4 regions of the Ramlibacter agri genome follow, and region 1 is predicted to be linked to each of the others. Evidence: predicted binding sites of a transcription regulator. Region 1 holds the regulator's gene; each other region holds the start of a gene.
What was found. Region 1 encodes sigma-54, which starts transcription at its own class of promoters, with help from an activator protein. Its sites were predicted from a motif close to TGGCANGNAANCTGCTTT; they were not measured.
Positions count from the first base shown of each region.

Region 2: glnA (type I glutamate--ammonia ligase) is a predicted target of sigma-54. The motif match lies at 5,156-5,173, and genes of this name have one in related genera.
Region 3: HHL11_RS01455 (TorF family putative porin) is a predicted target of sigma-54. The motif match lies at 2,869-2,886, and genes of this name have one in related genera.
Region 4: nirB (nitrite reductase large subunit NirB) is a predicted target of sigma-54. The motif match lies at 4,606-4,623, and genes of this name have one in related genera.

Region 1 covers NZ_JABBFX010000001.1:21,501-29,055, forward strand. The annotation lists gene thiL (thiamine-phosphate kinase) at 1-102, shown strand, start outside; gene HHL11_RS00135 (thermonuclease family protein) at 99-581, shown strand; gene HHL11_RS00140 (phosphatidylglycerophosphatase A family protein) at 578-1,081, shown strand; gene HHL11_RS00145 (CinA family protein) at 1,087-1,563, shown strand; gene HHL11_RS00150 (methylglyoxal synthase) at 1,560-1,967, shown strand; gene HHL11_RS00155 (hypothetical protein) at 1,986-2,237, opposite strand; gene HHL11_RS00160 (hypothetical protein) at 2,354-2,551, opposite strand; gene HHL11_RS00165 (PIN domain-containing protein) at 2,656-3,051, opposite strand; gene HHL11_RS00170 (THUMP domain-containing protein) at 3,072-4,289, opposite strand; gene HHL11_RS00175 (RNA polymerase factor sigma-54) at 4,286-5,863, opposite strand; gene lptB (LPS export ABC transporter ATP-binding protein) at 5,886-6,680, opposite strand; gene lptA (lipopolysaccharide transport periplasmic protein LptA) at 6,680-7,309, opposite strand; gene HHL11_RS00190 (methyl-accepting chemotaxis protein) at 7,436-7,555, opposite strand, start outside.
Region 2 covers NZ_JABBFX010000002.1:832,904-840,458, reverse strand. The annotation lists gene HHL11_RS22505 (Fic family protein) at 1-969, shown strand, start outside; gene HHL11_RS22500 (EI24 domain-containing protein) at 1,004-1,939, shown strand; gene HHL11_RS22495 (REP-associated tyrosine transposase) at 2,051-2,596, shown strand; gene HHL11_RS22490 (mannose-1-phosphate guanylyltransferase/mannose-6-phosphate isomerase) at 2,698-4,125, opposite strand; gene HHL11_RS22485 (competence/damage-inducible protein A) at 4,196-5,017, shown strand; gene glnA (type I glutamate--ammonia ligase) at 5,226-6,647, shown strand; gene HHL11_RS22475 (hypothetical protein) at 6,788-7,285, shown strand; gene glnL (nitrogen regulation protein NR(II)) at 7,290-7,555, shown strand, end outside.
Region 3 covers NZ_JABBFX010000001.1:285,336-292,890, reverse strand. The annotation lists gene HHL11_RS01465 (TOL_0244 family TonB-dependent receptor) at 1-1,158, opposite strand, end outside; gene HHL11_RS01460 (YifB family Mg chelatase-like AAA ATPase) at 1,240-2,757, opposite strand; gene HHL11_RS01455 (TorF family putative porin) at 2,924-3,658, shown strand; gene glnK (P-II family nitrogen regulator) at 3,691-4,029, shown strand; gene HHL11_RS01445 (ammonium transporter) at 4,057-5,586, shown strand; gene HHL11_RS01440 (aldose 1-epimerase) at 5,689-6,543, shown strand; gene HHL11_RS01435 (SMP-30/gluconolactonase/LRE family protein) at 6,540-7,463, shown strand; gene glcE (glycolate oxidase subunit GlcE) at 7,517-7,555, shown strand, end outside.
Region 4 covers NZ_JABBFX010000003.1:624,861-632,415, reverse strand. The annotation lists gene HHL11_RS27535 (amino acid ABC transporter substrate-binding protein) at 1-112, opposite strand, end outside; gene HHL11_RS27530 (hypothetical protein) at 186-791, shown strand; gene HHL11_RS27525 (DUF3311 domain-containing protein) at 853-1,050, shown strand; gene mctP (monocarboxylate uptake permease MctP) at 1,047-2,585, shown strand; gene HHL11_RS27515 (class I SAM-dependent methyltransferase) at 2,619-3,425, shown strand; gene HHL11_RS27510 (Cj0069 family protein) at 3,530-4,522, shown strand; gene nirB (nitrite reductase large subunit NirB) at 4,796-7,309, shown strand; gene nirD (nitrite reductase small subunit NirD) at 7,322-7,555, shown strand, end outside.

The DNA of each region.
Region 1 (7,555 bases):
ACGCGCATCGGCCGCATCGAGGCCGAACCCGGACTGCGCGTGCTGGACGCGCGTGGCCAGCCGCTGGCGCAACGCTTCCCCGGCTTCGACCATTTCGCATGAAGCTGCTGCTGCGCGCCCTCTTCCTCCTCGTGCTCGCCGCCGGCGCGCACGCCGCCACCTGGCGCGGCACGGTCAGCCACGTCAGCGATGGCGACACTTTGTGGGTGCGCCCGGCGGGCCAGGGCGGGGATGCGGTGGAGATCCGCATCGTCGACATCGACGCGCCGGAGAGCTGCCAGGCCTTCGGCCCGCAGGCGAAGAAGGCGCTCGCCGCCCGCCTGCTGTACCAGCCCGTCATCGTGCGCACGCGCGGCTTCGACGACTACGGCCGCCGCCTGGCGCAGCTGCAGCACCGCGACCAGGACATCGGCGCCTGGCTGGTGCGCGAAGGCTATGCCTGGTCCGGCGTGTTCCACAACCGGCGCGGCCCTTACGGCGGCCTCGAGGACGAGGCGCGGCGCGCGCACCGCGGCCTGTGGGCCAATCCGAAGGCGGAAGAGCCGCGCGCCTTCCGCCAACATCACGGGAGTTGCGTGTGAGAGCCCTGCCCCCCACGACCCGCTTCCTGGTGTCGCACCCTGCGCATCTCGTCGCGCTGGGCTTCGGCTCGGGGCTGTCGCCCTGGGCCCCCGGTACCTTCGGCACCGTCTGGGCCTGGCTGGCCTGGCTGGTGCTCTCGACGTGGCTGCCCGCAGCCTGGCTGGGTTGGGTGGTCGTCGCGGCCATGCTGGTCGGCTGGTGGGCGTGCAGCGTGACCGCGGAGCACCTGCGCATCGCCGACCCTTCGCACGTGGTGTGGGACGAGGTGGCGGCCTTCTGGTTGATCCTGTGGCTGGTGATGCCTGCCGGCTGGCTGGGCCAGCTGGTCGCCTTCGGCCTGTTCCGCTTCTTCGACGCCGTGAAGCCCGGCCCGGTGGGCTGGGCCGACCGCACCTTCAAGGGCATGGGCTGGCGCGGCGGCTTCGGCATCATGTTCGACGACCTGGTCGCAGCCTTCTGCACGCTGCTGGTCATCGCTTTGTGGAGGCGACTATGGTGAACGCCATCGATACGCAGGCGCTGTGCGAACAGCTGGCGCAGGCGCTGCTCGCGCGCGGCGAGATGCTGGCCACGGCGGAAAGCTGCACCGGCGGCCTGATCGCCGCCGCCTGCACGGACCTGAGCGGGTCCAGCAACTGGTTCGAGCGCGGCTTCGTCAGCTACTCGAACGCGGCCAAGACCGAGCTGCTGGGCGTGGACGCGGCGCTGGTCGCGCAGCACGGCGCCGTCAGCGAGGTGGTCGCGCGCGCCATGGCCTTCGGCGCGGTGCGCCACTCACAGGCGCGCGTGAGCGTCGCCGTCACCGGCGTGGCGGGGCCAACCGGTGGCACGCCGGACAAACCGGTCGGCCTGGTGTGGTTCGGCTTCCAGGTCGATGGCCTGCTGACCAGCGAGCAGAAGCGATTCCCCGGCGATCGCGCGGCGGTCCGCGCCGCCACGGTGCGCCACGCACTGCAACGGCTGCTGGAGCTGCTGGCATGAACATGCCGCGCATCGCGCTGATCGCGCACGACCACCGCAAGGACATCATCGTCGCCCTGGCGCGGGAGTTCCGGCCATTGCTGGCGCAGTGCCGCCTGTGCGCCACCGGCACCACCGGCGGCCGCATCGCCGCCGAAGCGAGCCTGGACGTCGAGCGCCTTCTCTGCGGCCCGATGGGTGGCGACCTGCAGATCGGCGCGCGGCTCGCCATGGGCGAGATCGACATCGTGATCTTCCTGCGCGACCCGATGACGCCGCAGCCGCACGAGCCCGACATCAATGCGCTGGTGCGCGCCTGCGATGTCCATGACGTGCCCTGCGCGACCAACGAGTCGACGGCCCGCCTGCTGCTGCGCCAGCTGGCGACGGATCTTCAGCGCGCGGCGATCCCGCCCTTGCCGTAGCCCGGGAGGGCGCCGCGCCTACGGACAAGGCATGTTCACGCGCCGGCGCGCGCGGCGGCCGACCAGGCGCGGCAGCATGTAGGAACGGCGCAGGCCTTCGACGGCGCACGCTGCCGTGGATTTCATGTCGTGGCCCAGCGCGGCCAGCTCTTCGTCGATCTCGGCGATGCGATCGCCCCAGCGCCCGGTCTGCATCTGGTCCATGCTGAGCACGGTTCGCAGCGCGAGCAGGTTGCGCACCAGGCGCGCGTTGCGTTCATCGGGGGACATGGGACTCTTCGCTCCGTTCTCGATCGACATGCTCCTAGCATCCCACGTGCCAGGTTGCATTCGTGTCGGAGTGAAGCGGGACAGCGCATGCCGTTCGCCTACCTCGGAGGTAGTACTCAGCCCCGTGGCAAAGCCATCCGGCCGCTGCCCTTGCAGTTCATGCAGGAGAGATAGAGCAGGCCTGGATTCGGCTCAAAGGCCGGGTCATAACGGAACCAGCCGCCCGAACCGAGACATTCGTCGCAGTCCGTGGGCAGCGGCGCCGCATGAGCCGGGGTGAAGGACGGTTGCTGTTGCTGTACGGTGGCGTCCATGGTGTCGTTTCCTCGCAAGACCACCAAGCTACGCATGGAGAGCTTGTTTACAGTCAGCGCCCGCTTGCGGTGCGCGTAGGAAACACACGCGATGAAACGTAACCTCAGCTGCCCCAGATTGGTGTGGCCACCACGTCGAGCTTCGCCAGGCGCTTCTTCATCCGCAGGACTTCCCCGTCCTTGCTGACCAGGGCGCAACGGTGTGCGACCGCCAGGTCGATGAACTTCTGGTCGTCCGGGTCGCCGCAGGTCACCGGCGCCTTGGCCGGCACCTCGTGCAGCTGGGCATGGCGGTCGAAGGCCGCCAGCACGGCATCTGCGTCGCCGACCTTGGGCGCCAGCTTGGGATAGGCCAGCACCCGCGCCAGCTCTTCGCGCATCGCCGCCGTGGCCAGCCAGCGCAACGCGCCCTGCTCCAGCCCTGCGGCCAGCGGCTTCACGCGCTCGTCGCTGAACACGAACAGGTCCAGCACGATGTTGGTGTCAAGAACCAGCTGCATAGGCCACCCCAGAAAAATGCTCACGCATTTTCCTGGGGACCCCGGTCCCGGTTCCTGGCCGAGCCGGCCACCATGTCGAAGCGGAACAGGCGGCATTCGATCGGGCCGTTCCACATGGGCACGCGGCGCGATTCCTTCAGCCGCATGCGCGTGGGCAGCTTCGCGTCCGGCACCAGCACCCAGGCGGTCCAGCCGGCGTAGTTCTTCTTCCAGTGCGAAGCGAGCTGGGTGAAGAAATCGCCACCCTGCTCGGTCTGGGCCAGCTCGCGCCCCGGGCGCGCGATGCCGCCCGCCTCGATGCGCTCGCCATAAGGGGGATTGAGCAGCATGACGCCCGGCACGTCGCTGGGCGGCATGCGCTGCAGCGCGTCGCCGCCGCGCAATTGCACTGCCTGCGCCACGCCCGCACGCTCGGCATTGCGCTGCGCGAAGTCGACCATGCGGAAGGCGACGTCGCTGCCGAAGACCGGCGCCGTCGGCGCGCGGCGCGCGGCCTGGGCTTCGGCCTTCAAGGCCTGCCAGTCGGCCGCCTTGTGCGGGCGCAGGCGCTCGAAGCCGAACCGACGCAGCGAACCCGGCGCGATGTTGCAGGCGATCTGCGCCGCTTCGATCGCGATCGTGCCGCTGCCGCAGCAGGGGTCGTACAGCGGCACGGTCGCGTCCCAGCCGCTCGCGGCCAGCATGGCGGCGGCCAGCGTCTCCTTCAGCGGGGCCTCGCCCTTGTCCTCGCGCCAGCCGCGCTTGAACAGCGGCTCGCCGGAGCTGTCGATGTACAGCGTCAGGCTCTCGGCCGCGAGGTGCCCGAACACGCGCACGGCCGGCCGCTGCGTGTCGACGTCGGGCCGCACGCCGCCGCGGTTGCGGAAGCGGTCGGCGACCGCGTCCTTGATGCGCAGCGCGGCGAAATTGAGGCTCTTCAGCGGGCTCTGGTGCGACGTCAGCTCGATCTTGAAGCTCTCGCGCGGCGTGAACCAGTCTTCCCAGGCGACGTTGCTGGCGGCTTCGTAGATGTCCTGTTCGGCGCGATAGGGCCCGTGCCACAGCTGCACCAGCACGCGCTGGGCGAGCCGGCTGTGCAGGTTGAGCTGCATCACCTCGGGCCAGCCGGCCACGAGCTGCACGCCGCCACGGGCCGTGCGCAGGTCGCGCGCGCGCGCGCCGCAGATGCGGGCGACTTCCTCGGCCAGATAGCCTTCCACCCCGCTGGCGCAGGGCAGGAATAAATTGAGAGCGTTCACAGTTCCTTGCGGAGGTTGGCCGGCGCGATGCGCAGCGCCTCGCGATACTTGGCGACGGTGCGGCGCGCGCACTCGATCCCCTGCTCCTTGAGCATCTCGGAGATCTGGCTGTCGGACAGCGGTTTCTTGGCGTTTTCGGCGGCGACGAACTGCTTGATCAGCGCGCGCACCGCGGTGCTGGACGCGTTGCCGCCGGTCTCGGTGCCCAGCGCCGAGCCGAAGAAGTACTTCAGCTCGAAGGTGCCGAAGGGCGTGGACATGTACTTGGCCGTGGTCACGCGCGAGATGGTGGACTCGTGCAGGCCCAGTTCATCGGCGATCTCGCGCAGCACCAGCGGCCGCATGGCGAGTTCGCCGTGCACGAAGAAGTTGTGCTGGCGCTCCACGATGGCGCTGGAGACGCGCAGGATGGTGTCGAAACGCTGCTGGATGTTCTTGATGAACCAGCGCGCCTCCTGCAGCCGCTGCTGCAGCGCCTGGTGGCCTTCGCCGCGGTGCGCCTTGAGCGCGCCGGCATAGACGTCGTGCACGCGCAGGCGCGGCACCACGTCGGGATTCAGCTGCACGCGGAAGCTGGCGCGCGAACTGCGGCCGGCCTTCGTCACCAGCACGTCGGGCACGATGATGTTGCGCTCGACGTCGACGAAGCGGCGCCCCGGCTTGGGCTCCAGCCGCGTGATCAGCGCGATGGCGCCCTTGACCCGGGGCTCGGTCTCGCCGGTCAGCTGCGCCAGGCGCTTGACGTCGCGCCGCGCCAGCAGGTCGATGGGCTGGCTGCACACGCGGATCGCGACCGGGTAGACCTCGTCGTCCGGCGCGTCCTGCTGCAGCGAGCGCAGCTGCAGCATCAGGCATTCGGCCAGGTTGCGCGCGCCCACGCCGGGCGGGTCCAGGCTTTGCAGCAGGCGCAGCGCCACCGTGAAGCGGTGCACCAGCTCTTCCTGCTGCTCGAGGTCTTGCGGCGCCAGGCTGGCGGCCAGGGCCTCCAGCGGCTCTTCCAGGTAGCCATCGTCGTTCAGCGACTCGACCAGGTAGCGCAGCGCCGCCCGGTCTTCCTCGCCCAGGCGCAAGGCCAGCGCCTGGCGATGCAGCCAGGATTGCAGCGACTCGTTGCCGCGCGCGAGCTCGGTGGCGTCGACGTCGTCGTCATCGCCCTGCGACTTGCGGGCCGGCGCCTCGCCGCCCCATTCGCCGTCGTCGGGCACGGTTTCGGTGCTGCCGTCGCCGTCCCAGTTCGGTTCGCTGCTGTCGCCGTCGGAGGCATCGCCGTCACTGTCCGAAGCGGAGCTGGCGCTGCTGTCGGAGGCGGAGCTGCTGCTGTCGTGGCCGTTGGCGGCCTGCGCCACCGGGTCGGATTCGTGTTCGTCGGCGGCCGGCCGCGTGTCGGCCTGGGCGACGCCGAACTCCTCCGGCCCTTCCTCGATGTTCACTTCGAGGAAGGGGTTGTCGTCCAGCATCTGCTGGATTTCCTGGCCGAGTTCCAGCGTGGACAGTTGCAGCAGGCGGATCGACTGTTGCAACTGGGGCGTCAGCGCCAGGTGCTGCGAGACGCGAAGGGAGAGGCCCTGCTTCATGGGTACTGCTTCGAAGCGGCCGTCACATTCGGAAGTGCTCGCCGAGGTACACCCGGCGGACGTCCGCGTTGTTCACGATTTCGGCGGGCGTGCCCTGCGCCAGCACGCGGCCCTCGCTGATGATGTAGGCGTGGTCGCAGATGCCCAGCGTCTCGCGCACGTTGTGGTCGGTGATGAGCACGCCGATGCCGCGCGACTTCAGGAAGCCGATGATGCGCTGGATCTCGATCACGGCGATCGGGTCGATGCCGGCGAAGGGTTCGTCCAGCAGGATGAAGCGCGGCTGCGTGGCCAGCGCGCGGGCGATCTCGACGCGGCGGCGTTCGCCGCCGGACAGCGCCAGCGCCGGCGAATCGCGCAGGTGGTCGACGCGCAGGTCCTGCAGCAGGTCGGTCAGGCGGCGCTCGATCTCGGCCGAGGGCAGCGACTTGCCGTCCGGGCCGCGCTGCAGTTCCAGCACGGCGCGCACGTTGTCCTGCACGTTCAGCTTGCGGAAGATCGACGCTTCCTGCGGCAGGTAGGACAGGCCCAGGCGCGAACGGCGGTGGATCGGCATGTCCTCCACCGGGCGGCCGTCGATGGAGATCTCGCCGCCGTCGGCCCGCACCAGGCCGACGATCATGTAGAACGAGGTGGTCTTGCCGGCGCCGTTGGGGCCCAGCAGGCCCACGACCTCGCCTTTTTCGACGGCCAGCGACACGTCCTGCACCACCTTGCGGCCGCCATAGGACTTGCGCAGGTGGCGCGCCTCCAGGCGGCTGGTTTCGGTCGCGGCCTGCGCGGGCGCTTCGCGCGACGCGAGTTCGGCGTCGCCCATCAACGCTTCTCCCCTCCCAGGGTGCTGCTCTGGCGCAGTTTGGTGGCCGGGGCGGCGGGCGCGGCCGGCGCGGATGCGCCCGGCTTGGGCCCGATGGTCGCGCGCACGCGGCCACCCGGGTTGGACGGGGTCGCCCCGCCGGGGTTGCCGTCCACGTTGAACTGCTCGGTGGTGTTGTTGTAGGTGATGACGGCGCCGGAGGTCTCGTCGCTGAGCTCGGTGCCGCGGTAGCGCCGCATCTCGGCGCGGCCGATGAATTTCACGCGGTCGGCCTTGCCGTCGTATTCGATGGTCTCGCCTTCGCCTTCGATCCACTCGTCGACGCCTTCGCGCTTCTGGCGGAAGAAGGCCCGCTGGCCCGGCGCGGCGGTCACCACGCCGAACTGGTAGCCCTCGGGGTCCTGTTTGACGTTGATCTTGGCCCCGCGAATGATGATGGTGCCCTTGGTCACCACCACGTTGCCGGTGAAGACGCTGGTCTGGTTCAGGTCGTCATAACGCAGCGCATCCGCCTCCACGTTCATGGGCTTGGTGCTGTCGGCCTTTTCCGCGCGGGCGGGAACGGCAGCGAGGGTCGACGCGATGGCCAGGGCCATCAGCAGGGCGCGCAGGACGTGGTTCTTGTTCATAAAGGCACGAAACTTGCTCCGCATTCTATCGGCAAGCCATGCCCCCGGCTCATGACGGGCTTACGGCCGGCGCGGCATGGCGCCACCCCGGAACAATTTCATGGGAAGCCGGCGCCAGGCGGCATCCTAGGCTGCCTGGGCCGCCCCGGGTTGCTCCATCGCAAAAGCGCCCACCGCCTCCACCAGCCGCGCCGATTGCTCGCGCAGCGCGTCGGCGGCCTCGCGGGCGTCGTCCACCAGGGCCGC
Region 2 (7,555 bases), on a different contig from region 1:
CAGGCGGACTTCTCGCGCTCGCCTGAAGTCGCCAGGAGGCAGCGCATTGCGCTTGCACATATCGAGGCCGAAGTGGAGCTCGAAGCGTCGCTGCCCCTGACTGGTGTGGAGAGCCATGTGCTTCGGTCGGCCTTCCTGGTGCAGGCCCACGAGGCCTTGTACCGCAGGCTCCAAGCAGCGGACAGGACGACTGACGATGGACGCGTGATCGCGCCCGGTCAACTGCGGGTGGAAGATGTCGCCGTCGGCAGGCATCAACCGCCCACGGCGACGTCCGTCCCTGCTTTCCTGGCTCGCATGGACGAGGTCTATCCCCGCGTGCACGGCCTGGACCACCTCCTTGTCGGCATCGCCGCGGCGCATCACCGGGCTGCCTGGGTGCATCCCTTCGGCGACGGCAACGGGCGCGCCTGCCGGCTGCAGACGCATTGCGCGCTGCTCCCTTTCAGCGCCGGGTTGTGGTCGGTGAACCGGGGCCTGGCCCGGGCGAGGGACAAGTACTACGAGATGCTGGCCAACGCGGACAGTCCGCGCCAGGGTGACCTGGATGGCCGCGGCAACTTGAGCGAAAAGATGCTGCGCGAGTGGTGCGCATACTTCCTGGGCGTGGCCGACGACCAGGCCGGCTTCATGGGACGCATGCTGCAACTCGACGAACTGCGCGGGAGAATCGCGTCGTTGATGCTGGTGCGGTCGCAAAGCGGCCAGTTCGCGAACTACTCGGCGCAGGCGACGGTTCCGCTGTACCACGTGCTGGTGGCGGGGCCGCTGTCCCGCGGCGAGTTCATCCAGATGACCGGCATGCCGGAGCGAAGCGCGCGCCGCGTCCTGTCCCAACTGCTGAAGGACGGGTTGCTGGTCAGCGAGGGACCGAAACGCGCGGTGTCCTTCAATTTCCCCCTGGATGCACTGAACATCCTGCTGCCCAACCTCTACCCCGAAGCGGCCACGGTGAACACCGAAACGTAAGCCGTTTGCATGAGGGAGCTAACATCCCCTCCGCATGAGCCTGTTTCTCGACTCCTTCTGGCGCGCCGTCGCCTACTGCCTGCATCCGCGCGTCATCGGCCTGTCGCTGCTGCCGATCGCGCTGCTGATCGTGCTGGCCGGCGGGCTGGGCTATTTCCTCTGGGATCCGGCCGTCGGCATGGTGTTCGGCTGGCTGGAAGCCTCGGACACCTTCGCCACCATCTCCAACTGGCTGCAGGGCCTGGGCTTCGGCAACGTCAAGACGGTGCTGGCGCCGCTGCTGGTGATCCTGGCCGTGACGCCGCTGCTGATCGTGGTGGTGCTGTTCTTCGTCGCGCTGCTGATGACGCCGGCCGTGGTTCGGCTGGTGGGCCGGCGCCGCTTCCCGGCGCTGGAGCAAAGGCACGGCGCGGGCTGGATCGGCAGCGCCTTCTGGTCGCTGGGCTCGGTGCTGCTGGCCGCGGTGGCGATGGTCGTGTCGGTCCCGCTCTGGGCGATCCCGCCGCTGGTGCTGGTGCTGCCACCGCTGATCTGGGGCTGGCTCACTTACCGCGTGCTGGCCTTCGACGTGCTGGCGGAACACGCCACGGGTGACGAGCGCCGCCGGATCTTCAAGGACCATCGGCTGTGGTTGTTGCTGATGGGGGTGGCGACGGGCTACCTGGGCGCTGCGCCTAGCGCGCTGTGGGCGACGGGGTGGTTCTTCGCGCCGGCGTTTCCCCTGCTGGTGCCGGTGATGATCTGGCTCTACACCTTGATCTTCGCGTTCTCATCGCTGTGGTTCGCGCACTTCTGCCTGGCCGCGCTGGCCAAGCTGCGCGGCGCCAACCCGGACGGCGCGGAGGCGCCGCCGAGGGAGTTGTTGCGGGAGCCGGTGGTGGTGGAGAAGTTGCCGGCGCCGGAGAATTCCGCGGGGTCGACTGGGCCTACCGGGTCTGCTGGGTCTGCTGGGTCTGCTGGGTCAATGTAGGGTGCGCAGCTCGCTGCGCACCTCACGAGGACGATCGCGCGGCGCGCAGCAAGCTGCGCACCCTACAACTGACGGATGACGGAAGGGCCGGCTGGCAACACATTGCCCCTCATGCCGCGCTACCTCCGCCACTTCGCTCCCGGCGGCACCTACTTCTTCACGCTGGCGCTCGAGGACCGCACCAGCGGCCTGCTCGTGCGCGAAATCGAGGCACTACGCGCAGCCTATGCCGCGGTCCAGCGGCGCCATCCCTTCGAGACGATCGCGATCTGCGTCCTGCCTGACCACTTGCACGCTCTCTGGAAACTGCCGGAAGGCGACCAGGATTTCCCGCTGCGCTGGCAGCAGATCAAACATGGCTTTTCGCATTCAGTGCCGGCCGTGGAATCACGCAGGCTGAGCCAGGTGAGCCGCCGCGAAAAGGGCATCTGGCAGCGGCGCTTCTGGGAACACTTGATCCGAAGCGAAGAGGATCTCCGACGGCACGTGGACTACGTCCACTTCAATCCGGTGAAACACGGGCATGCGCGACGCGTGCAGGATTGGCCGTTCAGCAGTTTTCACCGGTGGGTGGAGCGGGGCGATCTGCCAGTGGAGTGGGGCTTGGTCGAAGCGGCAGAAGGTGGGAGTTTTGGCGAGCGAGACCGGAGTCCGTAATTTGTAGGGTGCGCAGCTCGCTGCGCACCGCATGATCATCCACGCGCGGTGCGCAGCGAGCTGCGCACCCTACATCCGTTGAATCGTCGAAGAGCCGGACATCAAGCCCCGCCCCGCCCGTAACTGTCCTCGAGACGCACGATGTCATCCTCCCCGAGGTAAGCCCCCGACTGCACCTCGATCATCTCCAGCTCCATCTTCCCGGGGTTGTGCAGGCGATGCACCTCCCCGATCGGGATGTAGGTCGACTGGTTTTCGCTGAGGAGGAAGGTCTCGCTGCCGCGCGTGACCTGCGCCGTGCCTTTCACCACCACCCAGTGCTCGGCGCGATGGTGATGCTTCTGGAGGCTGAGGGACGCGCCCGGCTTCACGCCGATGCGCTTGACCTGGAAGCGCTCGCCGGCATCGACGCTGTCGTACCAGCCCCAGGGCCGCACCACCTTGCGGTGCAGGACGGCCTGGGCCGCTTCGGCCTTTTCCAACAGGGCGACCACGTCCTTCACCTGCTCCGCGCAGCTGCGGTCGGCCACCAGCACCGCGTCGGGTGTGTCGACGATCAACAGGTCCCGCGTGCCCAGCGCCACCACCGGCCGGTGCGGCGCATGGATGAAGGTGTTGCGCGCATCGTGCGCGAAGCCCTGGCCGATGACGCGGTTCTGCTGCGCGTCCGCCGGCGTCAGGTCGGCTACGGCGTTCCAACTGCCCACGTCGCTCCACTGGCCGCGGAAAGGCACCACGGCAACCTCGGGATGCTTCTCCATCACGGCGTAGTCGATGCTCTGCGAACGGCATGCCTCGAAGGCGGCACGCTGCGGGCGCAGGAACACGGCGCGGGCGGCGGCGCTGCCCACCGTCTCTTCCTGCACGGCGGCCATCGCGGCGCGGCAGGACGCCAGGATGTCGGGCGCATGCTTCTCCAGCGCGTCCAGCAGCACGCCGGCCACGGCCAGGAAGATGCCGGCGTTCCAGAGCGTGTCGCCTTGCAGCAGCAGTTGCTGCGCCCGCGCGGCGTCCGGTTTCTCGATGAACTGCGCCACCTTCAGGCTGCCGTCGCTGCGCGGGGTGCCCTGGCGGATGTAGCCGTAGGCCGTGCTCGGAAAGCTGGGCACCACGCCGAAGGTGACGACGGCGCCGGCCTCGGCGGCCACCACGCCCTGGCGCATGGTGGCCTGGAAGGTGGCGGCGTCGGGAATATGGTGGTCGGCCGGACAGAACAGCAGCAGGTCGTCCGGCTTGGCGGCCAGCGCCGCCAGCGCCATCGCAGCGGCGGTGTTGCGGCCGGTGGGTTCCAGCAGCAGCCGGCCTTCGACACGGGCCTGGCGGAAGGTGTCCGCGACCAGGAAGCGATGGTCTTCGGCCGCCACGGCCATCACCTGCGGGCCCAGCGGCGCCACCCGCTCCAGCGTCAGTTGCAGCAAGCTCTTGTTGCCGATGAGGGGGACGAACTGCTTGGGAAAGCTTTTCCGGCTCAAGGGCCAGAGCCGGGTGCCGGAACCGCCGCAGAGGATGACGGGGACTAACGTACTCATGGGCTCCCATCGTAGCCGCTGCCCGGCCATTCACCGCGGGCGAGGGTGCGCCAACCGGTAGGATTACCGCATGAGCGCAACGCCCGTCCCCACTCCGAACATCGGCCTCGTCATCGTCGGCGACGAAATCCTGTCCGGCAAGCGCGCCGACAAGCACATGCCCAAGCTGATCGAGCTGCTGTCGACGCGCGGGCTGCAGCTGTCGTGGGCCGACTACGTGGGCGATGCGCCGGCGCGCATCACCGCCACCCTGAAGCGCGCCTTCGACTCGGGCGACATCGTGTTCTCCTGTGGCGGCATCGGTGCCACGCCGGACGACCACACCCGCCAATGCGCTGCCGCGGCCCTGGGCCGACCCCTGCAATTGCACCAGCAGGCCGAGGCCCTGATCCGCGAACGCATGCAGGACACCGCGCGGGAGCAGGGCGTGCCCTACGAGCCGGACCGGCCGGACAACATCCACCGCCTGAACATGGGCGTGTTCCCCGAGGGCGCGTCCATCATCCCCAACCCGTACAACAAGATCCCGGGCTTCACGGTGGGGGACGTGCACTTCGTGCCGGGCTTCCCGGTGATGGCCTGGCCGATGATGGAATGGGTGCTCGAGACGAAGTACCGCCCCCTGTTTCGCCAGGGCGCCTATCTCGAGAAGTCGGTCATCGTGTTCGGCGCCATGGAGGCCACGCTGACACCGCTGATGGAGCAGATCGAGCGCGAACACCCGCCGGTGAAGGTGTTCAGCCTGCCCAGCGTGGACCACCCCACGTACGGCCGCCACATCGACCTGGGCGTCAAGGGGGCGCCGGATCAAGTGGAGCCCGCCTACCGGCTCCTCCTGGAAGGCTTGGCCCGCCTCGGTGCCAAGCTGGGCCCCGAACTGGTGCGATCATGATGCACCGATAAGGTGCAACTCGGCAACAGCACCAAAACGGTGCTCTGCCGCGTAAAAACTTCCCGAACCGACCTAGGGACAACCCCTGTTTTCGTGGAAAATCGCCGGGCTGTAGCGCACGGCCGATGCACCAAGCTTTGGCACAGAACCTGCATCCCTGCCCCGCGCAAATCGCTCAACAACCAACCATCCCCCCAGGAGAAACCTGATGGCAGCAGCCAAGAACGTCGCAGACGTCATGAAGATGGTGAAGGAGAACGAAGTCAAGTTCGTCGACTTCCGCTTCACCGACACCCGTGGCAAGGAACAGCACGTGACCGTGCCTGTGTCCCACTTCGACGAAGACAAGTTCAGCGCGGGCCACGCCTTCGACGGTTCGTCCATCGCCGGCTGGAAGGGCATCGAAGCCTCCGACATGCTGCTGATGCCGGATCCGGGCACCGCCAACATCGACCCCTTCTTCGAAGAAACGACGCTGATCCTGTCCTGCGACGTTCTCGAGCCGGGCGACGGCAAGGCCTATGACCGCGACCCGCGTTCCATCGCCAAGCGCGCCGAAGCCTACCTGAAGGCCTCCGGCCTGGGCGACACTGCCTTCTTCGGCCCCGAGCCCGAATTCTTCATCTTCGACGACGTGCGCTGGGGCGCCGGCCCGAACGGCTCCTTCGTCGAGATCGACGAATACGAAGCCCCCTGGAACACGGGCAAGAAGATCGAAGGCGGCAACAAGGGCCACCGTCCCACCACCAAGGGCGGCTACTTCCCCGTGCCCCCGGTCGACAGCACGCAGGACATGCGCGCCGAGATGTCCCTGATCCTCGAATCCGTGGGCATCCCGGTCGAAGTGTTCCACCACGAAGTGGCGGGCGCCGGCCAGAACGAGATCGGCACGCGCTTCAGCACCCTGGTGCAGCGCGCCGACTGGTCGCAGCTGCAGAAGTACGTGATCCAGAACGTGGCCAATGCCTACGGCAAGACCGCCACCTTCATGCCCAAGCCCATCGTCGGCGACAACGGCTCCGGCATGCACGTGCACCAGTCCGTGTGGAAGGACGGCAAGAACCTGTTCGCCGGCGAAGGCTATGCCGGCCTGAGCGAACTCGCGCTGTACTACATCGGCGGCATCATCAAGCACGCCCGCGCGCTGAACGCCATCACGAACCCCGGCACCAACAGCTACAAGCGCCTGGTGCCCGGCTTCGAAGCCCCGGTGAAGCTGGCCTACTCGGCCCGCAACCGCTCGGCCTCGATCCGCATTCCGTACGTGGCGAACCCCAAGGGCCGCCGCATCGAAGTGCGCTTCCCGGATCCCACGATGAACCCGTACCTGGGCTTCGCCGCCATGCTGATGGCCGGCCTGGACGGCATCGAGAACAAGATCCACCCGGGCGAAGCCGCCACCAAGGACCTGTACCACCTGCCGCCGGAAGAAGACGCGAAGATCCCGACCGTCTGCCACAGCCTGGACCAGGCCCTGGACTACCTGGACAACGACCGTGCCTTCCTGACCAAGGGCGGCGTGTTCACCGACAGCATGATCGACGCGTACATCGAGCTGAAGATGCAGGAAGTCACGCGCTTCCGCATGACGACGCACCCGATCGAGTTCGACATGTACTACAGCCTGTAATTCCTTACAGTCCTGGAGCAGCAAAGGGGCGACATTTGTCGCCCCTTTTCTTTTTAAATCAACACCTTAATTGGCAATCTGCAGAGTTTGCGCGATACTGAAAGGCCGTCCTGGGCGCCCCGGGCGCTAGGAGCAGCCCCATGAAGTTCGCCTACTTGTTGATTCCCCTGGCAGCACTCGCTTGCGCCGATGCCGCCCTCGCGCAGGGCAAGATTTTCCGTTGCGGCAACACCTACACCAACGACGAGGCGGTGGCCAAGGCGCAAGGCTGCAAGGCCATGGAAGGCGGGAACGTGACGATCGTGCAGGGCACGAAAGTGAACGGCAACAACGGCACCCGCGTGGCCAACGCCCCGCAGGCCGCCAGCGGTCCCAAGGTCGATGCCGGCGAGCAGAAGTCGCGCGACGCCGAAGCGCGGACCATCCTCGAGTCCGAGCTGAAGAAGGCCGAAGCGCGCCTGGCCGACCTGCAGAAGGAATACAACAACGGCCAGCCCGAGATGCTGGGGCCCGAGCACCGCAACCACCAGAAGTACGTGGACCGCACCGCCGAAATCAAGGCCAACATCGACCGCACCGAGCAGGACATCGCGGGCATCAAGCGCGAGCTGAACCGCGGTAACGGCGCGTCCAGATGAGCGCTTGATCAAACCGACCGTCAAGAACTCCGTCCGCTTCGCCTGCTTCGACCTGCTGGCCACGCTCGTGGCCGTGGTTCGAGGCGACGGCACCGTGCTGTTTGCCAACTCCGCGCTGGAGGACGTGCTGGGCATCTCCCGCCGCAGCATCGAAGGCACCAGCTTGCTCCCCCAGTTCGCCGAGCCGCACGTGCTGCGCACCGCGCTCGACGGCGCGCGCGGCAACGAGTATTCGGCGCTGCGCTATGACGCGCGCCTGCTGCGCCAGGG
Region 3 (7,555 bases), 260 kb from region 1:
GTTGTGTTCGGCCTTCAGGCCCAGCGTGATGCGCATGCCCGGCGCCACCACGAAGTCGTCCTGCGCGAACAGGTTCCACAGTTGCAGCTTCCGCTCGGGCGGCTGGAACGCGAGCACCGAGGGCGCGATGTTGTTCGCGTTGTCGTTGTAGAGCCGGTAGCCGGTGCCCCACAGCAGCTCGTGGCCCTCGGCGGGGCGCCGGCTTTGCTGCAGCTCGACGTCCCAGGTGTCCATGGTGTCGTCCACGGCGCCCGGCTGGTTGCGTCCGGCGCGGTCGAAATAGGCCTGCAGCTGGGTGCGGACGCCGGTGCCTTCCTCGCGCGACCAGCGTCCCAGCAGGTTGGCGCCGGAAACCTGGCGCGGCGCCGGCAGCTGGTCGAACTGGCCTTCGTAGATGTCGCCCTGCAAGGTGAGCTGGTCGCGCTCGCGCACGCGGTCCGTGCGGAAGCCGGCCTGCTTGCGGCGGCCGCTGTCGTGGCTGGAACCGCCGCTTTCGAGCTGCGTGTCGTCCGTCGCGTACTGCTTGGCATAGATGCGCCAGGGCTGGCCGGTGGTGGCGCCGCCGTTGCCATAGCGCACGGCCGCCGACCGTTCCTGGTTGCCGCCGCCGGCCTTCAGCAGCGTGCCGGTGGTGTCGGCCGCGCTGCGGGTGATGATGTTGATGACGCCGTTGACGGCATTGGAACCGTACAGGGTGCCGCCGGCGCCGCTCAGGACCTCGATGCGCTCGATGTCTTCCACCACCAGGTCCTGCGCTTCCCAGAACACGCCGGAGAACAGCGGCGAATAGACGGTGCGGCCGTCGATCAGCACCAGCATCTTGTTGGCCAGCACGCTGTTGAAGCCGCGGGCGCTGATGGCGTACTGGTTGGCGTCGGCGCGCGCCACCTGCAGGTTGGGCGCCAGCCGCAGGATCTCCGGCAAGGTCACGGCGCCGGAGCGGCGGATGTCTTCCTGCTGGATCACGTAGACCGAGCCGGCGACGTCCGAGAGCCGCTGCACGCGCTTGCCGATGGAGGTGACCTCGATGCTGGAAAGCTGCTCCAGTGACAGGTCGGTGAGGTCGGCGGGCTGCTGCTGCGCGAGCGCGCCGGCGCTGGCCGCCGCCAGCAGTCCGGCCACGCAGATGGCGCGGTGATACGGCGGGCGCTTTTTCATCGTTGTCTCGTGGTGCCGGCGGAAAAATGATTATTGATGACCCTGGCGCGAGGGGCATGCTGCGGCGGCCGGACTGCGGCGTCAGTGCAACGCGCGACGGTACTGTGCTGCCTCGGCGACGTGTTCCACGTCCACGGCAGTGCTGTCCGCGAGATCGGCGATCGTGCGTGCAACCTTTAGTACGCGGTGGGTCGCGCGCCCGCTCCAGCCCAGGCGGGCCGCCGCATTGCGCAGGAAGCCGGTGGCCGCCAGCGACGCGCCGGCATGGGCGTCGATGGCCTCGCCTTGCAGCGCGCTGTTGGCGTGGCCCTGCCGCCGCAGCGCACGGGCATGGGCGGCCTCGCAGCGCGCCTGCACGGCGGCCGTGGGCTCACCGGCCGGCGCGTCCAGCAGTTCGGCGGGCGCGAGCGCCGGCACTTCCACGTGCAGGTCGATGCGATCCAGCAGCGGGCCACTGAGCTTGCCCTGGTAGCGCGCCACCTGCTCCGGCGTGCAGCGGCAGCTGCGGCCGGAGCCCAGCCAGCCGCAAGGGCAGGGGTTCATCGCGGCCACCAGCTGGAAGCGCGCCGGGAATTCGCAGCGCCGCGCGGCGCGGGCGATGGTGATGCGGCCGGTCTCCAGCGGCTCGCGCAGCGCCTCCAGCGCGGCCCGGGGGAATTCCGGCAGTTCGTCGAGAAAGAGCACGCCGTGGTGCGACAGCGAGATCTCGCCCGGCCTGGGCGGCGAACCGCCGCCCACCAGCGCCACGGCGCTGGACGAATGGTGCGGCGCGCAGGTGGGCCGCACCGCCCACTGCGCGATGCTGAAGCGCTCGTCCAGGCTGGCGACCGCCGCGCTTTCCAGCGCCTCCTGCACGCTCATGGGCGGCAGCAGCCCGGCAAAGCGCTGCGCCAGCATCGACTTGCCGGCGCCGGGCGGGCCGACCATCAGGAGGCTGTGACCGCCAGCCGCGGCAATCTCCAGCGCCCGCCGGGCGCCGGCCTGCCCGCGCACGTCCGCCAGGTCCGGATAACGGGCGGCCGCCGCCGGCGCCCGGCTGGACAACACCGCCCAGCCTTCGCCGGACGGCAGGCTGCCGGGCCCGCGCTGGAACTGTGCGACCACGTCCAGCAGGTGGCGGGCGCGCACCACGCGGGCGCCGGGCACCAGGGCGGCCTCCTCCGCGCTGCCGGGCGGCAGCACCAGCCGGGCCGTGGAGCCGGCCACGTGCAGCGCCAGGCTGGTCGCCAGCGCCCCGCGCACCGGCCGCAGCTGCCCGGACAGCGACAGCTCGCCGGCGAACTCATGGCCGGCCAGCGCATCGCCATCGATCTGGCCGGTGGCGGCCAGCACGCCCAAGGCGATCGGCAGGTCGTAACGGCCGCTGTCCTTGGGCAGGTCGGCCGGCGCCATGTTGACCGTGATGCGGCGGGTGGACGGGAATTCGAGGCCGGAAGTGAGGATGGCCGAGCGCACCCGCTCCCGGGCTTCCTTCACTTCCGTATCGGCCAGCCCGACCAGGAAGAAGTTGGGCAGTCCATTGGACAGGTGCACCTCCACGGTGACTGGCGCGGCTTCCAGCCCCAGCAAGGCGCGGCTTTGCACCAAAGACAGGCTCACGGCGCGGCTCCTCCCCATTCAGGTGCGCGCCGGACCCGGCGCACCCCTCCGGTGCCCGCTTAACGCGACAGCGAAGGGGCTGGAGGACCTTCCAAAGGTGGAGGCGGCGCATGGCACGCCTCCTGCTATCAGCCTCTGCTGCCATCACCAACAAACGGAGAACTCCATGAAACTTGCCGTGCTCGCCTTGTCCCTGCTCGCATGCGGTTCCGCCTTCGCCCAGGCGGCGGCCACCGCGCCCGAGCCGGACTACACCGCTTCCGTCAATATCGGCGCGGTCACCGATTACCGCTACCGCGGCATCTCGCAGTCGCGCCTGCAGCCTGCCCTGCAAGGCGGCGCCGACTTCGCTCACAAGAGCGGCTTCTATATCGGCACCTGGGCGTCCAGCATCAAGTGGGTGAAGGACGCCGGCGGCAATGCCGACGCCGAAGTCGACCTGTACGGCGGCTACAAGTTCAACGGCGGCCCGGTCGCCTTCGACGTGGGCGCGCTGCGCTACCTGTATCCCAGCTCGCAGCTGGCCGTGAGCCCGAACACCACCGAGCTGTACGTGTCCGGCACCTATGGCCCGGCGACGCTGAAGTACTCGCATGCCATCACCAACCTCTTCGGCTTCGCGGACAGCAAGAACAGCTACTACGTCGACCTGAACGCCACCTTCGACACCGGCTACTGGGGCCTGACGGTCACGCCGCACATCGGCTACCAGGGCATCAAGAACAACAGCGGCTTCTCGTACACCGACTGGTCCGTGGCCCTGGGCAAGGACTTCGGCAACGGCTTCAGCGCGTCGCTGGCCTACGTCGACACCAACAACAGCAACTACCGCAGCCCCGACGGCAAGGACCTGGGCCGGGCCACCGCGGTGCTGGGCGTGAAGTACACGTACTCGTTCTGAACCTCGAGCGGGCCCGTCCCGAAGGAGCAAGCATGAAACTCGTCACCGCCATCATCAAACCCTTCAAGCTCGACGAAGTTCGCGAGCAGCTCTCCGGCATCGGCGTGCAGGGCATCACCGTCACCGAAGTCAAGGGCTTCGGGCGCCAGAAGGGCCACACCGAGCTGTACCGCGGCGCCGAATACGTCGTCGATTTCCTGCCCAAGGTCAAGATCGAAGCGGCGGTGGCCGACGACCTGGTCGACCGGGTCATCGAGGCCGTCGAGGGCGCGGCGCGCACCGGCAAGATCGGCGACGGAAAGATCTTCGTGTACGACCTGGAGCAGGTCGTGCGCATCCGGACCGGCGAGACCGGCAAGGAAGCCCTCTAAAACCTTCACACACCTGAGAGACATACCATGAGGAAATTGATCGCTTCCCTGGCCGTCGGCCTGGGGCTCCTGATCGGCAGCGTCGCAGCTGTCGCCCAGGCCCCCGCCGCCGCGCCGGCTTCCGCGCCCGCTGCTACCGAGGCACAAGCCGCACCCGCGGCTGCCGCGCCGGCTGCGCCCGCCGCAGCGGCTCCCGCTGCTGCAGCTGCTGCTTCCGCACCCGCGGCTGCCGCCGCTCCGGCGCCGGTCCCCAACAAGGGTGACACCGCCTGGATGACCGTCGCCACGGCGCTCGTCATCTTCATGACCATCCCCGGCCTGGCCCTGTTCTACGGCGGCCTGGTGCGCAGCAAGAACATGCTGTCGGTGCTGATGCAGGTGTTCGTCGTCACTTCGCTGATCTACGTGCTGTGGGCCATCTACGGCTACAGCGTGGCGTTCACCGGCGGCAACCAGTTCTTCGGCGGATTCAGCAAGATCTTCCTGTCGGGAATGACGCCGGATTCGACCGCCGCCACCTTCAGCAAGGGCGTGGTGATCCCGGAACTGACCTACATGTGCTTCCAGGCCACCTTCGCCGCCATCACCTGCGCGCTGATCGTGGGCTCCTTCGCCGAGCGCATGAAGTTCTCCGCGGTGCTGCTGTTCGTGGTGCTGTGGTTCACCTTCAGCTACCTGCCGATCGCCCACATGGTCTGGTACTGGGACGGCCCGGATGCGATCACCGACGCCAAGACGCTGGAAACCGTCACCGCCAACGGCGGCTGGCTGTGGGCCAAGGGCGCGCTCGACTTCGCGGGCGGCACCGTGGTGCACATCAACGCCGGTGTCGCCGGCCTGGTGGGCGCCTACCTGATCGGCAAGCGCGTGGGCCTGGGCAAGGACTCCTTCGCCCCGCACAGCCTGACGCTGACGATGGTCGGCGCGGCCATGCTGTGGGTGGGCTGGTTCGGCTTCAACGCCGGCTCCAACCTGGAAGCCAATGGCGGCGCCGCCCTGGCCTTCGCCAACACGCTGCTGGCCACGGCCGCCGCGACGCTGTCCTGGATTGCCGGTGAGGCGCTGACCAAGGGCAAGGCCTCGATGCTGGGCGCCGCGTCCGGCGCCGTCGCCGGCCTGGTGGCCATCACCCCGGCCTGCGGCTTCGTGGGCACCATGGGCTCCATCGTCATCGGCCTGATCGCCGGCCTGGTCTGCCTGTGGGGCGTCAACGGCCTGAAGCGCCTGCTGGGCGCCGACGACTCGCTGGACGTGTTCGGCGTCCACGGCGTGGGCGGCATCACCGGTGCGCTGCTGACCGGCGTGTTCGCCTCGCCCAGCCTGGGCGGCGTGGGCATCTACGACTACGTGGCCAACAAGGTGAGCCCGGACTACTCGATCGGTGGCCAGGTCTGGATCCAGTTCCAGGGCGTGCTGACCACGGTCGTCTGGTCGGGCGTCGTGGCCTTCATCGCCTACAAGATCGTCGACCTCCTGATCGGCCTGCGCGTCACCGAAGAGGAAGAGCGCGAAGGCCTCGACATCAGCAGCCACGGCGAAACCGCCTACAGCCGCTGAGGCACAGTTCCCGAAAGCAAGTCTCCTTTGGATGTTGGGCCCGCTTCGGCGGGCCCTTTTTTTCTGCACAATGAACGGCAGAACAACAGGAGACGCGTGGCCATGATCGAATTGCGCTCAGGCGCTTTGCGTTGCGAGCTGATGCCCGAGCTCGGCGGCTGCATCGCCGGCTTCTGGCTGGACGACGTGCCGGTGCTGCGCTCCACTCCGGCCGCCCAGCTGCAAAGCGCTCGCCAGTCCGGCTGCTATCCGCTCGTGCCTTTTTCCAACCGCATCGGCCAGGCCACGCTGGTCTGGCAGGGCACGCAGCATTCGCTGGTGCGCAACGACGGCGACGAGCCGCACGCGATCCATGGCGTCGGCTGGCAGCGGCCCTGGGCGGTGCTCGACGCCGATGAGCGCAGCGCCATGCTGGCCTACGAGCACCGGCCCGACGCCAGCTGGCCCTTCGAATTCGACTGCTCGCAGGCCTTCCGCCTTGGCGAAGACAGCCTGGAGCTGACCCTGGCCCTCACCAACCAGTCGGCGCAGCCGGCCCCGGTGGGCCTGGGCTGGCATCCGTGGTTTCCGAAGCGGCCCGATAGCCATCTCGCCTTCCACGCCAGCGGGCGCTGGGAGATGGGCCCCGACAAGCTGCCGACCACGCGCGCGCCTTCGACCGGCATCGCCGCCGACTGCGCGCAGCTCGATGTCGACCATTGCTACGACGGCTGGGACGGCCAGGCGGAGCTGCGCGACGGGATGCTGCGCGTGCGGCTCGAATCCAACCTGCAGCGCCTGGTCGCCTTCACCAACGCCGCGCGCGAGTACGTGGCCGTGGAACCGGTCAGCCACGTCAACAACGCGGTGCACCTGTACGCGTCCGGCGCCGCCGCCACCGAGCTCGGCCTGGTGGTGTTGCAGCCGGGCGAAAGCATGATGGCGCAGCTGGCCATCACCGTGGAGCGCGCCGCATGAAGTGGGAAGTCGCCGTCGACACGCCGGACGCGCTGGGCGAGTCGCCCTTCTGGCATCCGCGCGAGCAGCGCCTGTACTGGATCGACATCGCCGGCAAGCTGGTGCGGCGCCTGCACCCGCAGTCCGGCGCGCTGGAGTCGTGGGAGCTGCCGCAGGAGCCGGGCTGCATGGCGCCTGCCGTGAACGGCGGCCTGGTGCTCGGCCTGCGCGACGGCATCTACCGTGCCCGCAGCTGGGGCGGCACCCTGGCGCCTCTGGTGCGCTTCAACCATGGCGCCACCACGCGCTTCAACGACGGCAAGGCCGACCCCGAAGGGCGTTTCTGGGCCGGCACCATCTACGAGCCCAAGGACGCGCGCAAGGCCGACCTCTACTCGCTGGACTGCCGCCCCGGCAACGGCGCGCACGGCCAGCCGCTCGTGCAGCTGAAGGCCTGCAATGCCACCACCGCCAACGGCCTTGCCTGGTCGCCGGCGGCGGACCGCACCTACTGGGCCGACACGCCGCGCCACGAAATCTACGCCTGGGACTGGGAACCCGGCCCCAACGTGCTGCGGCACCACCGCGTGTTCAAGCGCTTCCCGGCCAAGCCGGCGGGCTGGCAGCCGGGCGACCCCGGCTATCTCGGGCGACCCGATGGCGCCACCGTCGACGTCGAAGGCCACTACTGGTGCGCCATGTACGAGGGCAGCCGGGTGCTCCGGCTGTCCCCGCAGGGAGACATCGTGGCCGACATCGAACTGCCGGTGCGCTGCCCCACCATGCCCTGCCTCGGCGGCCCGGACGGCCGCACCTTGTACGTGACCAGCGCCCGCCAGGGCCGCTCGCCCGAGGAGCTGAAGGCGCTGCCACTGAGCGGCTGCGTGCTGGCCATGCGGGTGGACGTGCCGGGCCTGCCCGTCAATTTCTTCATCGACTGACCGCAGAAACTTTCAAGCCGGCCGGCGACGGGCGGCCGCTTAACATCGCCGGCATGGATCCCGCCCTGGCCCCCTTGATCGAGCGCGTGCGC
Region 4 (7,555 bases), on a different contig from region 1:
GGTAGGCGAGCGTGATCTTTCCGGTGCGCGCCACCTTCTCCAAGGTGTCCTCCGCCTGCGCGGTGGCGGCAAGGGCCAGCAGGGCCAGGGGCAGCAGGGTCCTGTACTTCAAGTTTGTCTCCTTTTGTTGGTTGTTCCCGGGAAGCCCGGGCCCGCCAATGCTACTGCTATCCTCGACAGTTCCCATGGACCCCTTGCTGCTTACCGTCCTCGTGCTGGGAGCCTGCTGGATGCTGAAGACGCGCCAGCAGCGCCAGCGCATCGCCCTGCTCGCCGCCTTCCTCTCCCGCCACCGCATCGAGAGAAACCTGGAGTCCGTGGCGCAGGGCTACCTGCGCGCGCTCGGCGAAACCGACCCCGCCCGCCAGGAGCAGGTGTGGGACGTGCTGCGCGCCAACGAGCAGGAGCTGGGCTCGCAGGTCGCGCGCCTGGCCTCGGACTTCGCCGCCGCTGACGCCGCCATTGCGCAGGTAAGCCTGTTCCCGGTGTGGGCGCCGTTCGCGTCCGCCTGGTTCCCCAGCTTCGACATGCGCGAGGCGCTGGCCGTCCATGCCCGCGGCATCCGCAGGGCCATCGAATCTGGCGCTTCGGCGACGGCCCGCGAGCGCGCTTTCGCGATCTCGGCCGAACTGTTCCTGTTGCAGCACACCTGCCACTGGTACTGCCGCTCGAAGCTGGTGGCTTCGGCGCGCATGCTCTCGCGCCACAAGACTTCGTACGACCAGGTGGTGGGGGCGGTCATGCCGCAGACGCGGTCGGAGTACCTCACCCTGGTGCGGCGACAAGGCTGAGCAGCGCGTCGCCCCAAAGCGGGCGTTCGGGTTTACCCTCCGGCTCCGGAGGTGATCCGACATGGCGCAGAAGACATCCCGCTCCTGGCTCTGGCTGCTGGTGATCCCCTGGATCGCGATGGTCTGGGTCCCGTCGTACAACCGCATCGACCCGCAGCTCTGGGGCTTTCCCTTCTTCTACTGGTACCAGCTGCTGTGGGTGCTGGTGAGCGCGGTGATCACGGGCTTCGTCTACTTCAAGACGCGGGGCCAGTCATGAACGTCACCGCCACCATCGTGTTCGTGGCGCTGTTCATCTTCGTCACGGTCCTCGGCTTCTTCGCGGCGCACTGGCGGCGCGGCGACCTGGCGCACCTGGACGAATGGGGCCTGGGCGGCCGGCGCTTCGGCACCATCGTCACCTGGTTCCTGCTGGGCGGCGACCTCTACACCGCCTACACCTTCGTCGCCGTGCCGGCGCTGGTGTTCGGCGCGGGCGCCACCGGCTTCTTCGCCGTGCCTTACACGGTGCTGATCTACCCCTTTGCCTTCGTCGTGTTCCCGAAGCTGTGGGCCGTGGCCAAGCGGCATGGGCACGTGACGGCGGCGGACTTCGTCAGCGCACGCCACGGCAGCCGCATGTTGGGCCTCGCGATCGCGGTGACAGGGATCGTGGCCACCATGCCTTACATCGCGCTGCAGCTGGTGGGGATCGAAGTGGTGATCGGCGCGCTCGGCTTCCAGACCACCGGCTTGGTCGGCGACATTCCCCTCATCATCGCCTTCGCCATCCTGGCGGCCTACACGTACACCTCGGGCCTGCGCGCGCCGGCCATGATCGCCATCGTCAAGGACCTGCTGATCTACCTGACGATCATCGTCGCGGTCATCGTCATCCCGGCGCAGCTGGGCGGCTTCGGCGCCATCTTCGGCGCCGTGCCGGCGGACAAGCTGCTGCTGAAGTCGCCCGATGCGACCAGCCTCAATGGCTACAGCGCGTATGCCACGTTGGCGGTGGGCTCCGCGCTGGCGCTGTTCCTGTATCCGCACTCGGTGACGGCGCTGCTGGCCTCGGCCTCGGGCGACACCATCCGCCGCAACACGGCGCTGTTGCCAGCCTATTCGCTGGTGCTCGGGCTGCTGGCGCTGCTGGGCTACATGGCACTGGCCTCGGGCGTGAAGGACATGCCGGAGTTCGCGCCCTACTTCAAGGCCTTCGGCCCGAACTTCGCGGTGCCGGCGCTGTTCCTGCACTTCTTCCCCTCGTGGTTCGTCGGCGTCGCCTTCGCCGCCATCGGCATCGGCGCGCTGGTGCCGGCGGCCATCATGTCCATCGCGGCGGCCAACCTGTACACGCGCAACATCCACAAGGAGTTCTTCAACCGCGACATGGCGCACCACGAGGAAACGCAGGTCGCCAAGTACTGCTCGCTGATCGTGAAGGTGGGCGCGCTGGTGTTCATCCTCGGCCTGCCGCTGACCTTCGCGATCCAGTTGCAGCTGCTGGGCGGCATCTGGATCATCCAGACCTTGCCGGCGGTGGTGCTGGGCCTGTACACGCGGGTGCTCGAGTACCGCGGCCTGCTGCTCGGTTGGGCCGCGGGCATCGTCACCGGCACCTGGATGGCCGCTTCGCTGCACTTCGCGAGTTCCACTTTCACCATCCACCTGTTCGGCATGGCGGTCCCCGGCTATGCCGCCGTGTGGTCGCTGGTCATCAACCTGTTGGTGGCCTTCGTCGTCAGCACCGTGGTGCGCGTGGCGGGCATGCAGCACGGGGTGGACCGCCACAGCCCGGAGGATTACGCCGGTTGAAGCAGAATGCAGGCGGTCCAGACAGGAGTCTTCATGCGCCCCTTCGCCGCCTCCGCCTTGTTCGCCCTCGTCCTGGCCGCCTGCGCCAGCGGGCCTTTGACGCCTGATCCGGCGCGCTACGCCGCCATCGTCGCGGAACCGGACCGCAGCGCGGCAGACCGCGCCAACGACGTGCGCCGCAAGCCGGTGGAGATGCTGGCCTTCCTGGGCGTGCATCCCGGCATGGCGGTCGAAGACCTCAGCGCCGCGCGCGGCTACACCAGCGAGTTGCTGGCCCGCGCCGTCGGGCCCGACGGCAAGGTCTACGCGCAGAACGCGCCGCGCGCGCCGGGCCGCATGCCGCCGCCGCCGCAGCCCGAAGGCGCCGCGGCGCCGGCACCGGCGACGGCGCCGCCGCCCCTGCCCACGCTGCCCGAGCGGATGCGCAACCCCGCGCTCGCCGCGGTGCTGGTGCCCGTGACGCGGCCCTTCGAGGACCCGGTGCCGCCCGAAGCCCAAGGCCGGCTGGACATGGTGACGCTGATGTTCAACTACCACGACTTCGGCCACCTGGGCGTCGACCGCGCGGCGGTGAACCGCGCGGTGTTCCAGGCGCTCAAGCCCGGCGGCGTCTACGTGATCGCCGACCATTCAGGCCGCGCCGGCACCGGCATTTCCGAGTCCGGCACGCTGCACCGCGTGGAGGAAGCCTTCGTCGTGCGCGAAGTCGAAGCCGCGGGCTTCCGGCTGGCCGGCCACGGCGACTTCCTGCGCAACCCGGACGACCCGCGCGACCGCAACACGCCGCAGCCGCCCATGCCCAAGGACGAATTCGTGCTGCGCTTCGTCAAGCCGGCCTAGAATGAAGCACGCGGGGTCGAGAGCAGACTCCCCGCGCACCAAGAGGCCCCGGCCTCCAAGTTCTGCTCCTGATGGCGGGCCCGCGCCCGCCGGGGAGCACCACCTTGGCCAATCCACCTGTAGCCCTGCTCTACCCGGGAGACCGCGCCGCGCGCGAGCGCTCGGATCCCGCCGAAAGCCGCTTCGCCCCGCTCTTCGATGCCTTCGCGGCCGCCGGCCTGCCTGCCGTACCGGCGATCTGGCACGACGACTTCGCCGGGGAAGTAGAAGCGCAATTGCGCGATGCCGGGGTCGTCCTCGCCTGGTGCAACCCGATCCAGGACGGCAAGCGCCGCGACCGCCTCGACGCCATGCTGGGCCGCCTGGCCGAGCGCGGTGTGATCGTCAGCGCGCATCCGGAAGCGGTGCGAAAGCTCGGGACGAAGGACGTGCTGTTCGAGACGCGCGAGCTGCCCTTCGGCAGCGACGTGCAGCGCGTGGACTCGCTTGCGCAGCTGCAGGCGGAACTGCCTTCGCGCCTGCAGAAAGGTCCGCGCGTGCTGAAGCAGCACCGCGGGCACAGCGGCATCGGCATCTGGCGCGTCGAGCAGGCGCCTTCGGGCTTGCTGCGCGTGCGTCATGCGCCGCGTGGCAGCCCGGAAGAGTCGCTGGACCTCGCGGCGCTGGTCGACAAGCTCGCCGCCTACTTCGCGCCGGAAAACGGCGGCCACATGATCGACCAGGCCTGGCAGCCGCGCCTGGTCGACGGCATGGTGCGCGCCTACCTGGTGGAGGACCGCGTCACCGGCTTCGGCCACCAGGCCCTGAACGCGCTGCATCCCACCGAGCCCTCGGGGCCGCGGCTGTACCACGACGCCAACCTCGCGCCGTTCCAGGGCTTGAGGCGCCAGCTCGAAAGCGAATGGATCGAGCTGCTGCGTTCGTGCGTCGGCCTGCCGCGCGAGCGCCTGCCCTTGCTGTGGGATTGCGACTTCCTGCTCGGGGAAGCGGAAGGCAGCTACGTGCTGTGCGAGATCAACGTCAGCAGCGTCGCGCCGTTCCCGCCCTCGGCGATGGCGCCGCTGGTGGAAGCAGTGCGCGCACGCCTGGCCGCCTGACAGCGCACGCGGCTCGCGCACTGCCGCTGTGCGCGCCGCGCGCCAACCTGCGCCAAGGCGGTGCCTCGGCGGCCCCGCCGGGCTGGCACGGTGCTTGCGTCTAGGAGGTCAACCTGACCGGTGCGCCCCACGGGCGTGCCATCTCCCAGGCCTCCCGGCGCACGCTGCAGTGCGCCGCTCGCACAACGTCGTGCACGGGGGCCTTCACGGTCGGCTCGATGCGTCCCCTGCGGGATGTGCGCGCCCGGCCGTCCGCAACAAGGAACCCCTCGCGTGAAGATCGTCGTCATCGGCCACGGCATGGTCGGCCATAAATTCCTCGAAAGCCTGCAGGACTCGTCCCTGGCGGGCGCACAGGTCACCGTGCTGTGCGAGGAGCCGCGCCCGGCCTACGACCGCGTCCACCTGTCCGAGTTCTTCAGCGGCCGCAGCGCGGCCGATCTCTCGCTGGTCGCACCCGGCTTTTTCGAGCGCTCCGGCTTCGTGCTGCGGCTGAACGCCCGCGCCACCGCCATCGACCGCGTCGCCCGCACCGTGACCGCGAGCACCGGCGAGGTGCTGCCCTACGACAAGCTGGTGCTGGCCACCGGCTCCTTCCCCTTCGTGCCGCCGGTGCCCGGGCGCGAGCGCGCCGGCTGCTTCGTCTACCGCACCATCGAGGACCTGGAGGCGATGCAGGAGTGCGGCGCCCGCTCGAAGACCGGAGTGGTCATCGGCGGCGGCCTGCTGGGGCTGGAATGCGCCAAGGCGCTGCGCGACCTGGGCCTGGCCACGCACGTGGTGGAGTTCGCGCCGCGGCTGATGGCGCTGCAGGTGGACGAGGCCGGCGGCCGCATGCTTCGCCGCAAGATCGAGGAGCTGGGCGTGCAGGTGCACACCGGCAAGAACACGCAGCGCATCGTCGACGGCGAACAGGCACGGCACCGCCTGGAGTTCGCCGACGGCACGCAGCTGGAGACCGACATGCTGGTGTTCTCCGCCGGCATCCGCCCGCGCGACGACCTGGCGCGCAGCGCCGGCCTGGCGCTCGGCCCGCGCGGCGGTGTCGCCGTCGACGAACACTGCCGCACCAGCGACGAACACATCTACGCCATCGGCGAATGCGCCGCCTGGAACGGCAACGTCTACGGCCTGGTCGCGCCCGGCTACGACATGGCTCGCGTGGTGGCGCAGCAGCTGGCCGGCGGCACGCAGCGCTTCGCCGGCGCCGACATGAGCACCAAGCTGAAGCTGATGGGTGTGGACGTGGCCAGCATAGGCGACGCGCAGGGCGCCACCGCCGGCAGCCGCGCCTTCCAGTTCAACGACGAGCGCAAGCAGGTCTACAAGAAGATCGTCGTGTCCGAATGCGGCAGGAAGCTGCTGGGCGCGGTGATGGTGGGCGACGCCGCCGAATACGGCACCCTGCTGCAGATGATGCTCAATGGCATCGCGCTGCCGGAGGCGCCCGAGTTCCTGATCCTGCCGCAGGCCGACGGCAACGCGAAGCCGGCGCTGGGCGCCGACGCCCTGCCGGATGCGGCGCAGATCTGCTCCTGCAACGACGTCTCCAAGGGCCAGTTGTGCGGCGCCGTGCGCGACGGCTGCACCGACATCGGCGCGCTGAAGGCCTGCACCAAGGCGGGCACCGCCTGCGGAGGCTGCGTGCCGCTGGTCACGCAGATCATGAAGGCCCAGATGAAGAAGCAGGGCCTGGCGGTGAACAACCACCTGTGCGAGCACTTCCGCTACTCGCGCCAGGAACTGTTCCACCTGGTCAAGGTGGAGAAGATCCGCAGCTTCGACGCGCTGCTCGCGCGCCACGGCCAGGGCCTGGGCTGCGACGTCTGCAAGCCGGTGGCGGCCAGCATCTTTGCCTCGGTGTTCAACGACTTCATCCTCGACCCCAAGCATGCCGGCCTGCAGGATTCCAACGACTACTTCCTGGGCAACATCCAGAAGGACGGCACCTATTCCGTGGTGCCGCGCATGCCCGGCGGCGAGGTCACGCCCGACGGCCTGATGGCGGTGGCGCAGGTCGCCAAGAAGTACGGCCTGTACACCAAGATCACCGGCGGCCAGCGCGTGGACCTGTTCGGCGCCCGCGTCGACCAGCTGCCCGCGATCTGGGAAGAACTGATCGCGGCCGGCTTCGAGTCCGGCCACGCCTACGGCAAGTCGCTGCGCACGGTGAAGTCCTGCGTGGGCAGCACCTGGTGCCGCTACGGCGTGGACGACAGCGTCGGCCTCGCCATCGCGCTGGAGAACCGCTACAAGGGCCTGCGCGCGCCGCACAAGATCAAGTTCGGCGTGTCCGGCTGCACCCGCGAGTGCGCCGAGGCGCAGGGCAAGGACGTCGGCGTGATCGCAACCGAGAAGGGCTGGAACCTCTACGTGTGCGGCAACGGCGGCATGAAGCCGCGCCACGCCGAGCTGCTCGCTTCCGACCTGAGCCGCGAGGCACTGATCCAGTACGTCGACCGCTTCCTGATGTTCTACATCCGCACCGCGGACCGCCTGCAGCGCACCAGCGTGTGGCGCGACAACCTCGAAGGCGGGCTGGACTACCTGAAGGACGTGGTGGTGCGCGACAAGCTGGGCCTGGCCGCGGAACTGGAAGCCGACATGCAGCACGTGGTGGACACCTACGCCTGCGAATGGAAGGAAGCCGTCAACAACCCGGAGACGCGCAAGCGCTTCCGCCAGTTCGTCAACACCGACCGGCCCGACCCCAACGTGGTGTTCGTCAAGGAGCGCGGGCAGATCCGCCCGGCCTCGCCGCAAGAACGCGAAATCCAAACTGCCTGAGGAGTGAAAGCCATGCAAGCGAAGAACTGGAAGCCCGTCTGCTCCGTCGACGACATCGTCCCCAACACCGGCGTCTGCGCGCTGGTGGAGGACCGGCAGGTCGCCATCTTCTACATCGAGGACGACGTGTTCGCCATCGACAACGTCGACCCCAACGTGCGCGCCAGCGTGCTGTCGCGCGGGCTGGTGGGCAGCCTGGGCGAGCGCATCGTCGTCGCCTCGCCCATCTACAAGCACCACTTCGAC